2 regions of the Mucilaginibacter sp. RCC_168 genome follow, and region 1 is predicted to be linked to the other one. Evidence: riboswitches for the same ligand, from Rfam matches in the RefSeq annotation. Region 1 holds a riboswitch; the other holds the start of a gene.
What was found. A riboswitch is a leader RNA that binds a small molecule or an ion and turns the genes downstream of it on or off. The one in region 1 is predicted to bind S-adenosylmethionine.
Positions count from the first base shown of each region.

Region 2: it holds a riboswitch for S-adenosylmethionine, as region 1 does, so the genes downstream of both, AB6735_RS14135 (O-acetylhomoserine aminocarboxypropyltransferase/cysteine synthase family protein) here and AB6735_RS20655 (peroxiredoxin family protein) in region 1, are expected to answer to the same signal.

Region 1 is NZ_JBFUPN010000022.1:81,048-88,955, forward strand. Features, by position in the region: gene AB6735_RS20635 (sodium/solute symporter) at 1-103, opposite strand, end outside; gene AB6735_RS20640 (inositol oxygenase family protein) at 253-1,134, opposite strand; gene AB6735_RS20645 (LacI family DNA-binding transcriptional regulator) at 1,406-2,440, shown strand; gene AB6735_RS20650 (GH92 family glycosyl hydrolase) at 2,455-4,743, opposite strand; SAM riboswitch class I at 5,077-5,186, shown strand; gene AB6735_RS20655 (peroxiredoxin family protein) at 5,306-5,875, shown strand; gene AB6735_RS20660 (SusC/RagA family TonB-linked outer membrane protein) at 6,240-7,908, shown strand, end outside.
Region 2 is NZ_JBFUPN010000013.1:141,081-148,988, reverse strand. Features, by position in the region: gene AB6735_RS14170 (hypothetical protein) at 1-8, opposite strand, end outside; gene AB6735_RS14165 (SDR family oxidoreductase) at 235-1,038, opposite strand; gene AB6735_RS14160 (menaquinone biosynthetic enzyme MqnA/MqnD family protein) at 1,173-1,916, opposite strand; gene AB6735_RS14155 (histidine phosphatase family protein) at 1,931-2,551, opposite strand; gene mqnE (aminofutalosine synthase MqnE) at 2,650-3,846, opposite strand; gene AB6735_RS14145 (hypothetical protein) at 3,934-4,461, opposite strand; gene AB6735_RS14140 (PLP-dependent aspartate aminotransferase family protein) at 4,542-5,657, shown strand; SAM riboswitch class I at 5,847-5,957, shown strand; gene AB6735_RS14135 (O-acetylhomoserine aminocarboxypropyltransferase/cysteine synthase family protein) at 6,211-7,536, shown strand; gene metX (homoserine O-acetyltransferase) at 7,607-7,908, shown strand, end outside.

The sequences.
Region 1 (7,908 bases):
TTTCTTTTTTACGGCGGTTATAAATGTAGTATCCGTAACTGGCAACTATGATAAAATAGAAGAAAAAGACCAACAGATCGGCCGTAGAAATGTGTTTCAGCATGAGTATTTTTTGCAATAGGAAATTTAGGCCGGTTATTTTGAGGGCCGGTTCAATTTTTCAAATCTATGAAATAAAATGAATTGACATAACCGCCGGTGATATAATGTCGCCAGCGGTTATGTTAATGGGGTATTTATAGAAACGCCCGGTTAAAATTTCAGCGTTGCCGGTAAATACTTGGCAACCAGATCTTCGTAGTACGGACGCAATTTTTTCCAATCCGGTGGCACGGGACTCTTGGAATAAAGATCATACGGGTTAAACAGATCAACCGATTTAAATAACTGGTGATCATGAGGGGTCATTAAATGACTATAGGCGTTTTCCCGATGCTGCGGATAAAATGAGTGATAACGCAGCATATACAGTGCCTGCTCAGGCAAATATGGCTTCATGATATGGTAAATATACTCATCGTGCCCCCAGGTCATGTGTACATTCTCTAAACCGCAATTTGGCTCATAAACGCCATATTTGGTATTGTAACGAGGGTCATGGTGATCAGGGTTCTGATCAAAATATTCGGAGTAGACGATTTTGTCAGAAAAAGCACAACCTACCGGGTAGCTATCACCTACAACTGCCCATTGAGGCTCGCCGAACAGACATAACACTTTACCCAGGTCATGGAAAAGGCCGGTCAGCACCATCCAATCCGGGCGACCGTCTGCACGGATAGCCTCAGATGTTTGTAGCAAGTGCTGTAACTGATCCAGGTCGGTATCCGGATCGGAGTCGTCAACCAGTTGATTTAAAAAATCAAAGGCTTCCCAAACCGTCATTTCTTGCTTATCAAACGACAGATATTGCTGTTTTTTTTGCAATACAAAATCGTAGGTTTGATTAATGTGCTGTAAACGATAAAATTCCCTCACACTATCTTTTGTGGTAGCTTCGTAGTCACGATATGCTTGCGTATCCCTGCCGGCTGCAATGGAATTTGCATCAGGATAGCGAACTAATAAATCATCTTCCCATTCTTCTATGGAATTTAGAGGGCCTTGTTCTGGCGTTCCGATTATCTTGCTCATGATGTTATAATTTAAAAGGAAATATAATTGGTAAACAATCCTTTATAGCTGGTTTTTTATAGCTGTGTTATACAAATTTGTCCATTTTTAGAATCAGATTTATCAAAAATCCCGTATTTATTTGCTTAAACGTTTACTTAAACTGTAAAGGTGACAGCTATCTGTTGACGCTTATTTTGCCTGCTATTTTTATTACCTTGCTAAACTTTTTTATAGTTTAGCGATAAAAATCGCCTAACAGACAATTAAAATCCCGAAAACCAATACCCCGATGGCCGAAGCAAAAAGTAACAAAGTAAACATGAAAACACTGGCTAAGGTGTTAAATGTATCTATTGCAACTATATCAAAGGCACTCAGGGATAGTCATGACATAGGTGAGGAAACTAAGCAACGGGTTATAGAAACCGCCAAATTGCTGCACTATGTACCCAATCCTTACGCCAGCAGCCTCCGCAAACGATCAAGCAACACCATTGCCATTATCATCCCCGAGATTGCCGACAGTTTTTTTAGTCAGGCTATCAATGGCATTGAAAGTATTGTTGGCCAGGAAAAATACCACGCCCTTATTTATTTAACCCATGATAGCTACGAGCGTGAAGCGCAGATGTTCAACGACCTGAGCAGTGGCCGTGTTGATGGCGTGATCATGTCTGTTGCCAGCAATACCAAAGATATCCGCCACATACAGGAGCTACAGCAAGCAGGTGTACCCATTGTTTTTTTCGACCGGGTTTGTGAGGATATTCCTACCGCCAAGATCAAAACCGATGATTTTAACAGTGCTTACATGGCCACCAAACACCTGCTTGAACGGGGTTGTAAAAACATATCGCTGGTTACTATTGAAGGCTATCCTTCTATCTTGCAGGCCCGTGAGGGTGGCTATAAAAAGGCGCTGACCGAATATCAGGTGAAATCCAAAGAAGAAAATATTATCAGCTGCTCCAATAAGTATAACCAGGAAAACATTGCTGTTTTAAAAGAACATATAATCACCGTAAAGCCTGATGGCATCATCGCTACGGTTGAACATTTGGCCACTACCACCTACCTGGCCTGCGAGGAGCTGCGACTAAACATCCCTAATGATATCAAAGTGGTTTGTTTTACCAACCAGATCACCGCGGCCATCCTAAACCCACCACTTACTACGGTTTTACAACCGGCATATGATATGGGCCGCAAAGCCGCTGAACTATTATTCGGTCACCTGGCAGGGAAGCCTATACAGTTAGAAAAAGAAAATATCACACTCCCATCCAAACTGGTAGTCAGAGACTCTACTCGTGCCACCAACTAAGCAGTTTTCGATTCTTATAACTTCTGTGGTTTATCGGTCATGGTGAATGCCAACGTTCCCCCTTCGCTGATCTGTTTGTGCGAAGTGGTAAAATCTTTTATTGGCGTACCGTTAAAGCTTACTTCCTTTACATATTTATTTTTGGCAGAGAGACCCGTAGCCTTAATGATCAGCTTTTTGCTATGCTGCAGGTTCAAAACTATATATGGGAATTGTGGCGCACCAATACTGTAAACTCCAGACGCAGGCGCTACCGGATAAAAGCCCATCACATTAAAAATATACCATGCCGAAGTCTGGCCGCAATCATCATTTCCGTTGATACCTATAGCCGCGTTCCTGAAGTTCTGTGTCGAAGTATGTTCCCGAACCAGCTCCTGCGTTTTCCATGGCATGCCGCAATAGTTAAACAGGTACAGGTAATGATGACCAGGCTCGTTGTCCGCACGATAGTGGCCCTCGCTAAAATTTTGGCTCAGTTTATCGGCAAAAGCCTTTTCACCGCCCATTAATTTGATCATTCCCGGAATATCATGCATGGCGCCGAAGGTATAGGTCCACTTGGTTCCTTCCGTAAAACCCGAATCCGGCTTGGCCGAAAAATGTCCGTCGGAATTACGGGGAGCCATAAAACCGGTTGCCTTATCGTACACATTCTGATAGTTTTTACTCCAGGCCATCAGCTGTTTATAGTCGTCGTCTTTGCCTAAACCTTTAGCCACCTGGGCTACAGCATAATCATCAATAGAATACTCAATGGTACGCGAAACCGATTCCCGGGTTTTATCTACGGGTATAAAGCCTAATTTATGATAGTTGGTGAGGCCACCACGGGCTTCAAAGCTCGTCCAAAGGTCACGGTCGCCCCAGCGTTTGTGGGCATCGCCATCCGGGGCTTCGTACGAGTCCTTATGCAGCGCTTCATAAGCCAGTTTGGTATCAAAACCATGGAAACCTTTTATATAGGCATCGGCCACAACAACATCTGCGTGAGTACCTATCATAATATTGGTATAGGTTGGATTTGGCCACATCGGCATCCAGCCACCCTCCTGGTACATCTGCAACAGCGATTGAACCATACCATCAACCCTCTTCGGCTGGATAAGCGTCAGCAGCGGGTGCAACGCCCTGAAGGTATCCCAAAGCGAATAATCATTGTACGATTCACCTTTGTGCACCTTATCGTCAAAGGCGCTGTAATATTTACCATATTCCGAAAACTGCCTCGGAAACAGCATGGTATGGAATAAAGCGGTGTAAAAGATCGTCCGCTGATCCCTGCTTACCCTGCTTAACTGTATTGCTTTTAGGGCCTGTTGCCATTGGTCGCGCGTGTTTTTTACTACCTGGTCAAAATCCCAGTCAGGGATCTCCTTTTTAAGGTTTTCGCGGGCCTGCTCCAGGCTGATAAACGACGTGGCTACTACTACCCTCACCTCGTCATTAGCCTTGGTACGGAACGATATAAAGGCCCCCATCCGGGTACCATATTGCTCATGACTGCCTTTGTTGATCACCTGCTTGTCCCAGGTACCATATTTTTTGATCTGCTTGTTAAACCTGATCACAAAATACCCTTTAAAATTCTTCAACTCAGGACCTAACTGTGCCGACTGCCGGTCGGGGTTATAACCTGTTATTTCGTTATTTACCGTATCTACGTGCACGTAACCTTTTAGCTTTTTGATCCGTACGGTATAATCATTGGCCCAGTCCTTCAGTTCGGGGTTCAGGTTGATACCCTGGATAATGATATGCGCCTGATCGGCCTTGGGAAAAGTAAACCGGAACATACCACAGGTATTAGCGCCCGCTATTTCGGCTTTGATCTTCTCTGCCTCGGTAGTTTTTAGCTTTACCGAATAGTAATAAGGTTTGGACACCTCATCTTTATGGCTGAAGGAAAGTACCCGCTCCTTTGGTAAAACACGTAATTTACCTACCTGCGGCATCACTGATACATAGCCGTAATCGCCCATCCAAACGGTGGGCTGGTGACTGGCCGCGAACCCGATAACCCTACTATCCTCATAGTGATAAACCATATAGCTCATTTTGTTTTCGCGGGTTTGCGCTACAAAGTTGGTCATGGCAAAGGGTACGTTTACGCAGGGCATGGTGCCGCCCCCACCATTGCCTTCCTCAAAATTTTTGGCAAAACCTTTTAGAGAAGTACCTATTAACGGATCAACATAATCAACCTCATCCAGTTGCTTTTTAGTGGCTGTGGTTTGGGCGAAATTATCCGCGTAAACAAAGGTTAGTAAGCCTAACAAGTAAATGCTACGTTTTAATTGCATAGTGAGCAGAAGGTATAATTGGTAAGCGACCTGACAGCAGATCAAAAACAAATCTCTTATTTTTAAGATCATATTTCTCAAAAACATTTGAATTATTTACTTAATCGTTTTCCTGATCTTTTGTTTTACCCGCCATCTATTTTTAAGGGTGCTCAGTCTTGTGGAATCTGGAAATAAGTTCAGGATGACTTACTCTATTTCATCTATCTCCCTCTCTCCTTTTGCCACCCAATTGTAAGAAATAAGCGAAAATTACCAAATCGATATAAAGTCTATGGATTTAATAGAATTATTTATATGTTTGCAGCCGAAATCGTTCTTTATTTCATTTTTTAATTATCCAGAAAGACTGAGGGAAAGGCCCTGTGATGTCTTAGCAACCTGTACAGATTGTTATAAAGGTGCTAATTCCTATCTGCCATTATTTGCAGAAAAGATAATGATACGTCCACATATACAGCTATAGGCTGTTCTGATATCCTCTCCATTATTTCTGTTTAATTGAAATCTGTTAATTTTTTATCCCCGGCTTAATTATAGCGGGCCTTATTTAATAAATTCAATGAACAACAAACTTTTACTCATAGTTTCTCTTTTCCTATCCACCGGCGTTGCCGTCCAGGCACAATCGGTACAGGCTGTAGATTCGGCTAATATCGATCGTGGTTATCTGGTAAAAGTTGGCGACCAGGCCCCAGATGATTTTGAATTGGTATTAACCAACGGCAGCACAACAACTTTAAAGCAGTTACGCGGTAAAGTAGTGATACTTCAGTTTACTGCCAGCTGGTGCAGTGTATGCCGCCAGGAAATGCCACACCTGCAAAAAGACATTTGGGAAGCTTACAAAGACCAGGACCTGATATTGATTGGCGTAGACCGTGATGAGCCTTTGAAAAAAGTGCAGAAGTTTCACAGCGACATGAAGATCACCTATGATCTGGCGCTTGATCCTGGTGCCGAAATTTTTGGAAGGTTTGCCAAAAAAAAGAGCGGTGTTACCCGCAATGTAGTCATCAACCGCGAGGGCCGCATCGTTTATCTCACCCGCCTGTATGATCAGTATGAGTTTGCCTCAATGGTTAAAGTGGTCGACGCTTTGGTGAATAACAAAACCGCGTCTGTAAACTAAAATAAATAATAAGGCATGTGTCGTTGATCCTGTCGTCACACAATGCTATATCGATTTAATCAACAATCACACCGGATATGAAAACAAATTACATAACCTTAAACAACGCTTCTGTTTTGAACATTTACACTTTAACATCTGCTTCTACCCCTATGTCATCTATGCAAAACATGTGTTGCTGCTGTTAACTTACAGCGTTGCTTAGGTCGGTCAGGCTTTTTATCTCAGGCAACACAAACCCAACAATCAAAAATTTACAGTTAAGGGAATGCTATAGATCACCGGGTCATCAGATCTGCGGATGACTAAGCCTTTCATTTTTTCGGATGCTGTATGGTATCGTTAACATTCACAATCAATTACCATGTTTAAAAATTACAAACTACTACTGGCAATACTGTTGCCTTTTATTTTCATCCAAACGGTTGCAGCGCAATCTGTTAAAATAAGCGGAGTGGTAACCGCCAAGTCAGACGGGCTACCCTTGCCCGGCGTTAGTGTTTCTGTTAAAGGAACAACCAACGGTGTACAAACCAGCAGCGACGGTAAGTTTACCTTAAGCGCCAAGGTAAATGACGTGTTACGGATAACTTATATTGGTTTTACCACTAAAGAAATACCCGTTACCGGCAGCGACGCCCAGTTCCGTATCATCTTAGAAGAACAGGCAAACGCCCTCAACGAGGTGGTGATCACGGCGCTCAACATATCCAAAGATAAAAAGACGCTCGGCTATGCCGTGCAGGGTTTAAAATCAAAGGATATCTCCGAAGCCAAGGAAACCAACCTGGTGAATGCTTTAAGCGGTAAAATAGCAGGTGTAAATGTAACCAACAGCCAGGGCGATATGGGTTCATCACGTATCATCATCCGTGGTGAAACCTCTATTTCAGGTAATAACCAACCCTTGTTTGTAGTTGATGGTTTACCCGTTGATAACAGCCAGTTTTTAGGAACCGGTGGTTCAAGGGATTTTGCCAATGCTATTTCAGATCTTAACTCAGAAGATATTGAATCACTTACTGTGCTAAAAGGGCCTAATGCTGCTGCACTTTATGGCTCGCGAGCTGCTAATGGTGTAATTTTAATAAAAACTAAAAGTGGAAAAGGCACCAAAGGCTTGGGAATTAATATTAATTCAAATACTTCGTTTTCCAATTTATTGGGTCTGCCCAAGTATCAAAATGAATACGGTCAGGGTTCAAACGGCAAATTCAGCTATGTGGATGGTAAAGGCGGTGGTGTAAATGATGGCGTGGATGAAAGTTGGGGTCCTGCCCTGGATGGTCAGCTGATCCCTCAATTTAACTCAAACGGTACACCCGTTCCCTTTATAGCCCATCCAGATAATGTACGCAGTTTTTTTAAAACAGGTGTAACATTAAATAATGGTATTTCACTGGCAAGCTCAGGTGATAAATATGATTTCAGATTAGGTTATAATAATCTGCATCAAACCGGGGTTATTCCTAATTCCGAACAGGGTCGCAACTCATTTATATTGAATGCCACTTACAAGATCACTCCTAAACTAACCTTAACCACCATTGCTAACTATATTAAAGATGATGCCGCCAATTTGCCAGGCTCAGGCGGTAAAAGAGCTACCAGTACTATGCTGCAATTTACATGGTTTGGTCGCCAGGTTGATGTAAGTCAGTTAAAAAATTATTTGGATGCCAATGGCAATACCTTTAACTGGAACAACAGCTATTACAGCAATCCATATTTTATGGCTTATGAAAATACAGTTGGACAAACAAAGAACCGTTTTATCGGTAGCGCGGAATTGAACTATAAGATCATCGACGGATTATCGGCAAACTTCCGTACCGGTACTGATTACTATAACGACCGCCGCAAGATCAAAATAGCCTATGGTACTAATGGTACTCCTTTTGGCTCATATGAAGAAGATGCTTACGATGTTACCGAAACCAACACCGAAGGCCGGTTACAGTATACCAAAAAGTTAAACGATGATTTTTCAATCGACGCCTTAATAGGTGGTAATATCAGGGTAAATCTATTAG
Region 2 (7,908 bases), on a different contig from region 1:
TTTTTCATGTTCATTTAAATTTTAAATCCATAACAAAAGTATGCTAATATTATCAATGTCACAAATAAAATTTAATTTTTATGAATATTTTATAATTATATGACTTTTATGATAAAAAATTTAAATTTTGACAATGTACTTAGTGTATAATTTACAATATGTAAATTTAAAAAAGCATAAAAAAATCGGTTTAGGATTAGCTAAACCGATTTTTCACATTTTTTCAACCTCAATTTAACCATTATCGGCGAAACCTGGATACAAAGTCATGCCACCATCCATAAAAATAGTAGTGCCGGTTATATAATCGGCCTCGTCTGATGCCAGCCAGGTTGCCAGTTTACCGATATCATTGGGTTTGCCAATCCGGTTATAAGGTATGAGTGTGAGTAGTTTATCTAATGCATCGGGTGTGTCCCAGGCAGCTTTATTAATAGGCGTTTGGATAGCTCCGGGCCCAATGCCTACAACCCTTATTTTATGCGGCGCCAATTCCTGGGCTATGCTTTTCATAAACATGCTGATGCCTCCTTTACTTGCGGCATAATTAACATGCCCCGCCCAGGGAATAACTTCATGCACACTGCTCATACAAATGATCTTGCCGGCAGCCCGGCTTCGCTCTTCAACTACTCCCCTGCGTATAAATTCCCTTGCCGCTTCGCGTGAGCATAAAAACTGACCGGTGAGGTTAATACTGATCACGGTGTTCCAGTCATCCAGGGTCATATCTACAAACCTGGAATCCTTTTGTAAGCCGGCATTGTTCACCAATATATCAACGGTACCGTATTGTGCGTACATCTGGGCAAACATTGCTTTTACCTGGTCTTCATGGCTTACATCGGCCTGTACCGCAAATGCTTCGCCGCCAGCAGCCTTTATTTCAGCAACAGTAGCCTCGGCAGCATCGTGATTGTGAGCATAGTTGATAACCAGCTTTGCGCCTGCTCCAGCCAATGCCAGGGCTACACCTTTACCAATACCGCTATCAGCACCGGTAACCAGCGCCGTTTGTCCTTTTAATGATGTGTTCATTGATTCACAGATTTTAATTGTTTTAATATAATCAATGTATTTTAACCCGGAAGGTTTTACAATATTAAAAATGTGTAAACAAAAAGAGACGCAATTACGCGTCTCTTTGAATAAAAAAATAAGTCAGTAAGCCCTTACAATGCCTTTATATAATTTAAAAACATATAAAGCGCTTTCTTTTTCTCATCGGTAAGATCGAAATCAATTTTGTGCATCAGGTAATCCTGTATATCAAAATCATCCCGCATCGGTAATTCTTTGAAAAGCTCCTGTCTATGTTCGAGGCCATATTTCAGGGCAGCGTTAAATTCGTCCATAAAATCCTGAGGAATGGGTTTGTTAGCTATCCAGCCTGCAAACATAAATGGTAAACCGGTGAAGTTTTGCCATTCCTCGGCGAGGTCATATGCATATTTATACTTCTCTTTTTTGCCAAAAGTGCGATCGCCAATTTGCACAAAGGCGGTATTGGTTTCCTGAGATTCGCTGTAATCAGTAGCGTCTTTGATCAATTCCGGACTTATATTCCAGTAGTTTTTTAGTAAAACTCGCGCCAGGTTGTTCGATGAACGCGATTGCGGGTCGAGCTGAAGATATTTGATATCTTTTACATCGCAGTTGCTAAAAATAAATACCGAATTTACAGCGCCTACTGCTCCAATGCAATATTCAGATACGATTTCCCAATGTGGTAAATTCAGGGTGGCGGCTACAGGGATGAGACCTATATCCACCACATCGTCAATCAGTTTTTGAGCACAATCTGACGGCATATCCAAGCTCAATTCAATTTTATCTAATATTCCACTATGCTGGATGCCGTATATAAAGGGTTTGGTGTTAGTGTAGCTTACAGCTGATATTCTTATTTTATTCACAGAAATGCTCTCTTTCAGGATTGTTTTAAATGTTCGGAGTTGTTAAAATCGACGATCTCAAATTTTTCGCCGTCATATATTACCTTATATAAAACCAGGTTCTGGTGCGGAAAAGTATCCATTTCGGTAAGGGGTTTTCCGCTCAGGATACAAAGCAATAGGCGCATGGCCCGGCCGTGCATACATATCAGTACGGTTTTTTCTTCGGGATGGCTCATGATCACATCAAGCGCTTCACGTTCGCGGATCTCTACCTCGTTAGGGCTTTCACCGCCTTCAAATTTACTATCTAAACGGCCATCGAGCCAGTCGCGCATGATCTGTAAAAAGGCGGCTTTGTTTTGGGCAGTAGCAGGTTGCCCCTCATGTATTCCCCAGGCCAGTTCATCCAAACCTGATAATTTTTGATATGGAATATCCAGATCAATAAAAGGCTGTATGCTTTGCTGGGTACGTTTTAACGCTGATATGTATATTTTATCAAAAGGGATGCTTTTATAAGCATCATAAAATTGCGAAGCCTGCTTACGCCCTTCATCATTTAAATCGGTATCCATTCCCCGCCCTTGTACAACCCCTAACCTGTTCAATTCTGTTTGGCCGTGGCGAACTATATATAAGGTTTTTTGTATCATTCATTTTTTAAGCAGAAAGCCCCAAAGCTTAAGGCTTTCTTTGCTTGATTTGTGCTGAGTTTATAGCTTTAGGCTTTGAGCCTTCCGCTTTAAGCTTTTTAGTTAATTACGGGTAACTTATAATACTGAGGTTTTGGCTCAGTTTCCGGGAATTCAAAATTAGTAAAGTCGGTTACTACATTATATAAAGTATCGCGCTCAATTGGCTGCCGGCCTACATTTTTTATTAGTTCCACCAGTTGCTTTGTACTCATGCCCGGGTGCTGTTCTTCGGCACCAGCCATAGAATATATTTTGGTAGTATCATCCAGTGTACCATCAATATCATCAACCCCAAAGTTCAATGACAATTGCGCTGTGGTACGACTGATCATAGCCCAGTAAGCTTTAATATGATCAAAATTATCCAAATAAATACGTGCTACTGCATAATTACGCAAATCTTCAACTACCGTTGACTCCGGTACATGCGACATCTGGTTATCCTGGTTACGGAATTTTAGCGGAATAAACGTTTGGAAGCCTCCTGTTTTGTCTTGAAGTTGGCGTAAGCGTTCCATATGATCAACCCTGTGCCAAAATTTTTCGATATGCCCATATAACATGGTAGCGTTGGAGCGGCCACCCAGTTTATGCCATTCTTCGTGTATAGCCAGCCACTGATCGCCAGTACATTTATCTTTGGATATCAGGTCGCGTACTTCCGGATGGAAAATCTCGGCACCACCGCCAGGGATCGACTGTAAACCAGCTTCCTGCATCAGGCGCATGCCGGTAGCATAGTCAATTTTGGCTTTTTTAAATATGTAATGATATTCAACCGGTGTTAACGCCTTAATATGTAGTTCCGGACGATGCGCACGGATGCGGCTAAAAAGCTCCTGGTAAAAAGGTACATCATATTGTGGCAAAACACCACCTACTATATGTACTTCAGTTACCGGTTCGCCATCATATTTGGTTACCATGTTAAACATCTCGTCCATGGTGTACTCCCAGCCTTCTGATTTTTGTTTCAGCAGGCGTGAATAGGAGCAAAATTTGCAGTCGTAAACACACAAATTAGTAGGCTCGATATGAAAATTACGGTTGAAATAAGTTTTATGCCCATGCCGTTTTTCGCGGATGTAGTTGGCCAAAACGCCCAGATAACCCAGGTCGCCCTGCTCGTATAGTATCACACCTTCATCAAAGGTGATGCGTTCGTTGTTCAGAACTTTTTCGGCAATGTGCTTTAAATCAGCGGATAGATCCGGATTTTGTAATAATAACTGTAAATTACCTTCAGCTTCCATGGAAAAAACTTTGCGCAAATGTACTAAAAAGCATAAAATTATGCTTTATGAGATAATTCATTGCAAAGTTGACAGAAGTAAATGACACTAAAATTGCACAGGGCTAATTAAGTCAATAGTTATACCATTAAAACAATCGTCCTGACATCCTTTCTTAACAAAACCACAACTGGATATCATGCCATTGTTTTTGGTTTCGAAATAAATATCGTTATTTTTCTTATCGGCTTTAAGCCAAACCGTTTTGGCCTTTTGATAAACACCATCTAAAGTAAGTGATTCACCAGCATCATTAGGATGAGTATTGATATGATCGGCATCTTCATGCCATTGCGAAACGGTATCCTGCTTATTGGTACCATCCCTTCGTAACCGAACAGCGGTAAAATCCCGAGAAGTAATTTTGCCGTTAATTACCCCAATTTTGGTCTCTGAACCATAACCTGTCCATGATCCAAAGTTTGTAGTATAAACGTAGGAATTATTAGAGCCTTTCTTGAAGCTCAACCAGGCATTATAGCTTTTGTTAAACTCATTTTCATTGGCGATATTATCTTTTTTGCAGCCGGTTATTGAAATTAAAATAATGATAACGGATAAGTATAGCGCTTTCATGATATAGGTTTTTAAACTATTACGCAAAAAATATTTCCTCCGCTACATTTTATAAAAATAATCTTATTTAATTTGGCCAAATGAAAATAGAAACTATAGCTATACACGCCGGGAATAAAAAGGACGAATCATCAAAAGCCGTGATACAACCTATTATATTGTCTACCACTTTTGAACGCGGTATCGATGGTGATTTCCCTGGCGGGCATATCTACAGCCGTTCATCAAACCCTAACAGGGCATCTTTGGAGAATGTATTAGCTCAGTTAGAGAACGGCGTTGACGCTGCCTCATTTTCATCGGGAAACGCGGCAGGTATGTCAGTATTTCAATCGTTGCCTGCAGGGACGCATATTATAGCGCCTGATGATATGTATCATGGTTTGCGCAATCAACTCAAAAACCTATTTGCTGGTATTTTAACTTTTGATTTTATTGATGTAAACGATGCGGAGCTGTTGCTACAGCATATTAAACCCGAAACCGGTTTAATATGGTTGGAAACGCCGTCGAACCCATTGCTCAAGATAACTGATATTAAAAAGGTTGTGGCTATTGCTAAAGCCAGGGGGATTAAAGTGGTTTGCGATAACACTTTCGCTACTCCGATATGCCAGCAACCACTTGCTTTGGGTGCCGATCTGGTGATGCACTCAGCAACCAAATATTTTGGCGGCCACAGCGACCTGATGGGTGGCGCTTTAATTACTGCCGAAAAAAACGAATGGTGGCAAAAAATACGCCAGGTACAGGAAATGGGTGGTGCCATCCCCTCCCCAACCGATTGCTATTACCTGGCCCGCAGTATTAAAACATTACCTTATCGCGTTAAAGGTCACGTACAGAACGCGCAGCTGTTGGCTGAGTTTTTAGAACAGCATCCCATGGTTGAGCGAGTAATGTATCCGGGCCTGCCATCGCATCCGCAACACACCATAGCTAAAGAACAAATGCTGGCTTTTGGTGGCATGCTGTCTTTTATTATTAAGGGCGATGAAAATGATACGCATAATATCATCAACAAACTCAACTTATTTACCCGTGCCACCAGTCTGGGAGGTGTTGAAAGCTTGATGGAACACCGTGCAACTGTTGAGGGGCCGGATACTAAAACACCACGGAACCTATTGAGGGTATCTGTAGGCTTAGAACATATAGATGATCTGATAGCGGATTTAGAGCAAGCATTGAATTAGGATAAAGGTAAAAAGTGAAAGGCAAAAGGTCATTTTTACGAATATTAAAACGAGATCTTTCGCCCTTAACCTTTCGCCTTTTACCTTAAAGAAAAATTTAATTTGGAATTTCAATATATATCACCCTATATTTGCAACAATATTTGGTAGCGATACCATTGATCAATTCCCCGCGATAGTTCGGGTTTTGATTTATAAAGAAGCGGCGAGAGATCAGGCTCAATGACCCGCTGGCAACCCTCCAAAATTGGAGAAGGTGCCAATTCCTGTCCCGGAAAATAACCCCGGGGAATATAAATTTATAACCATGAAAAGTTTAATTAAATTTAATCAGTACAACATTTTTAATACCTCAAACGGTAACATACAACCTATTTGCTTAAATATTAGCGGTATTTGTATGTGTTGCTGCTGCTGATCGACTTAACACGTCTTCTTTTTCTGATCCCGAAAAACACACGTGTTGCAACAACTGGTAAAGATTATTTACCGGCAGGTTAAAAATCCATCAAATCGTCAAAAAATTAATTAAACACATTTCAATCTTACAACCATGTCTGCCAACAATTTAAAATTCGAAACCCTACAATTACATGCAGGTCAGGAAGTCGACCCGACCACTGGTTCACGTGCTGTGCCGCTTTACCAAACCACGTCATACGTATTTAAAAATGCGGAGCATGGGGCTAATCTTTTCGCGCTGAAAGAGTTTGGTAATATTTACACCCGTTTAATGAATCCTACTACAGATGTGTTTGAAAAACGTGTGGCGGCTTTAGAGGGTGGTGTTGCGGCTTTGGCTACAGCATCGGGCCAGGCTGCGCAGTTTTTAGCCTTAAATAATATATTGCAGGCCGGTGATAATTTTGTTACCTCACCTTTTCTTTACGGCGGTACTTACAATCAATTCAAAGTAGCTTTTAAGCGTTTGGGCATCGACGTACGTTTTGCAAAAGATGATACAGCCGAAAACCTTGAGGCTTTAATTGATAATAAAACCAAAGCTATTTACCTGGAAACCATTGGTAATCCTGGATATGCGATAGCTGACTTTGAAAAGGTAGCCGCGTTAGCCAAAAAGCATGACCTGCCGCTTATTGTTGATAATACATTTGGCGCAGCCGGATATCTTTTTCGACCGCTGGAGCACGGAGCTCACATTGTGGTGCAATCAACTACCAAATGGATAGGCGGTCATGGTACCAGTATTGGTGGTGTTATTGTTGACGGTGGTAATTATAACTGGGGTAACGGAAAATTCCCTCAGTTTACAGAACCATCCGAAGGCTATCACGGTTTGGTATTTGCTGATGTATTTGGTATCAATGGCCCGTTTGGTAACATTCAGTTTATTATACGCGCCCGTGTTGAAGGTTTACGTGACTTTGGCCCTTCACAATCGCCATTTAATTCATGGTTGAACATCCAGGGTTTGGAAACCTTGTCTTTGCGTGTACAACGCCATGTAGATAATGCATTGGAACTGGCCAAATGGCTGGAGCAGCATCCGCAAGTAGCGAAGGTGAGCTATCCGGGACTACAGTCATCACCATATCATGCGCTGGCAAAAAAATATTTAAAAAACGGTTTTGGAGCGGTGTTGTCATTTGAAATCAAAGGTGATAAACAACAAGCAAGTCATTTTATCGACAGTTTACAACTGGTAAGCCATCTGGCTAACCTGGGTGATGCCAAAACGCTGATCATTCAGCCATCGGCCACAACGCATCAGCAACTGTCTGACGAAGAACAGTTATCAGCCGGGGTTACGCCAACATCATTAAGAGTATCGGTAGGCATCGAACACATTGATGATATCAAAGCCGATTTTGAACAGGCATTTGCCAAAGTAAAGCAGCTTGCTGCAGAGTTAGTATAATAGTGAGTGGTGAGCTGTGAGTGGTGAGTTGGCAACTTAAACTCAAGCTTAAAACTCGAATAATAAAATAATGAATACAGAAATATTTAAGTACACAGAAGCATTTGAATTTGAATCGGGTCAGCAGATACAGGATCTGGAAATTGGTTTTCATACTTATGGCAGGTTAAATAAAGCGAAGGACAATGTGATCTGGATCTGTCATGCACTTACAGCCAATGCCGATGTGTTTGACTGGTGGAAAGGCCTGGTAGGTACCGGGTTCCTTTTTAACCCTGAAGAACATTTTATTGTGTGCGCGAATATTCTAGGTTCACCTTATGGTACAAGTAATCCTTTGAGCATCAATCCGGTAAGCGGGCAACCTTATTT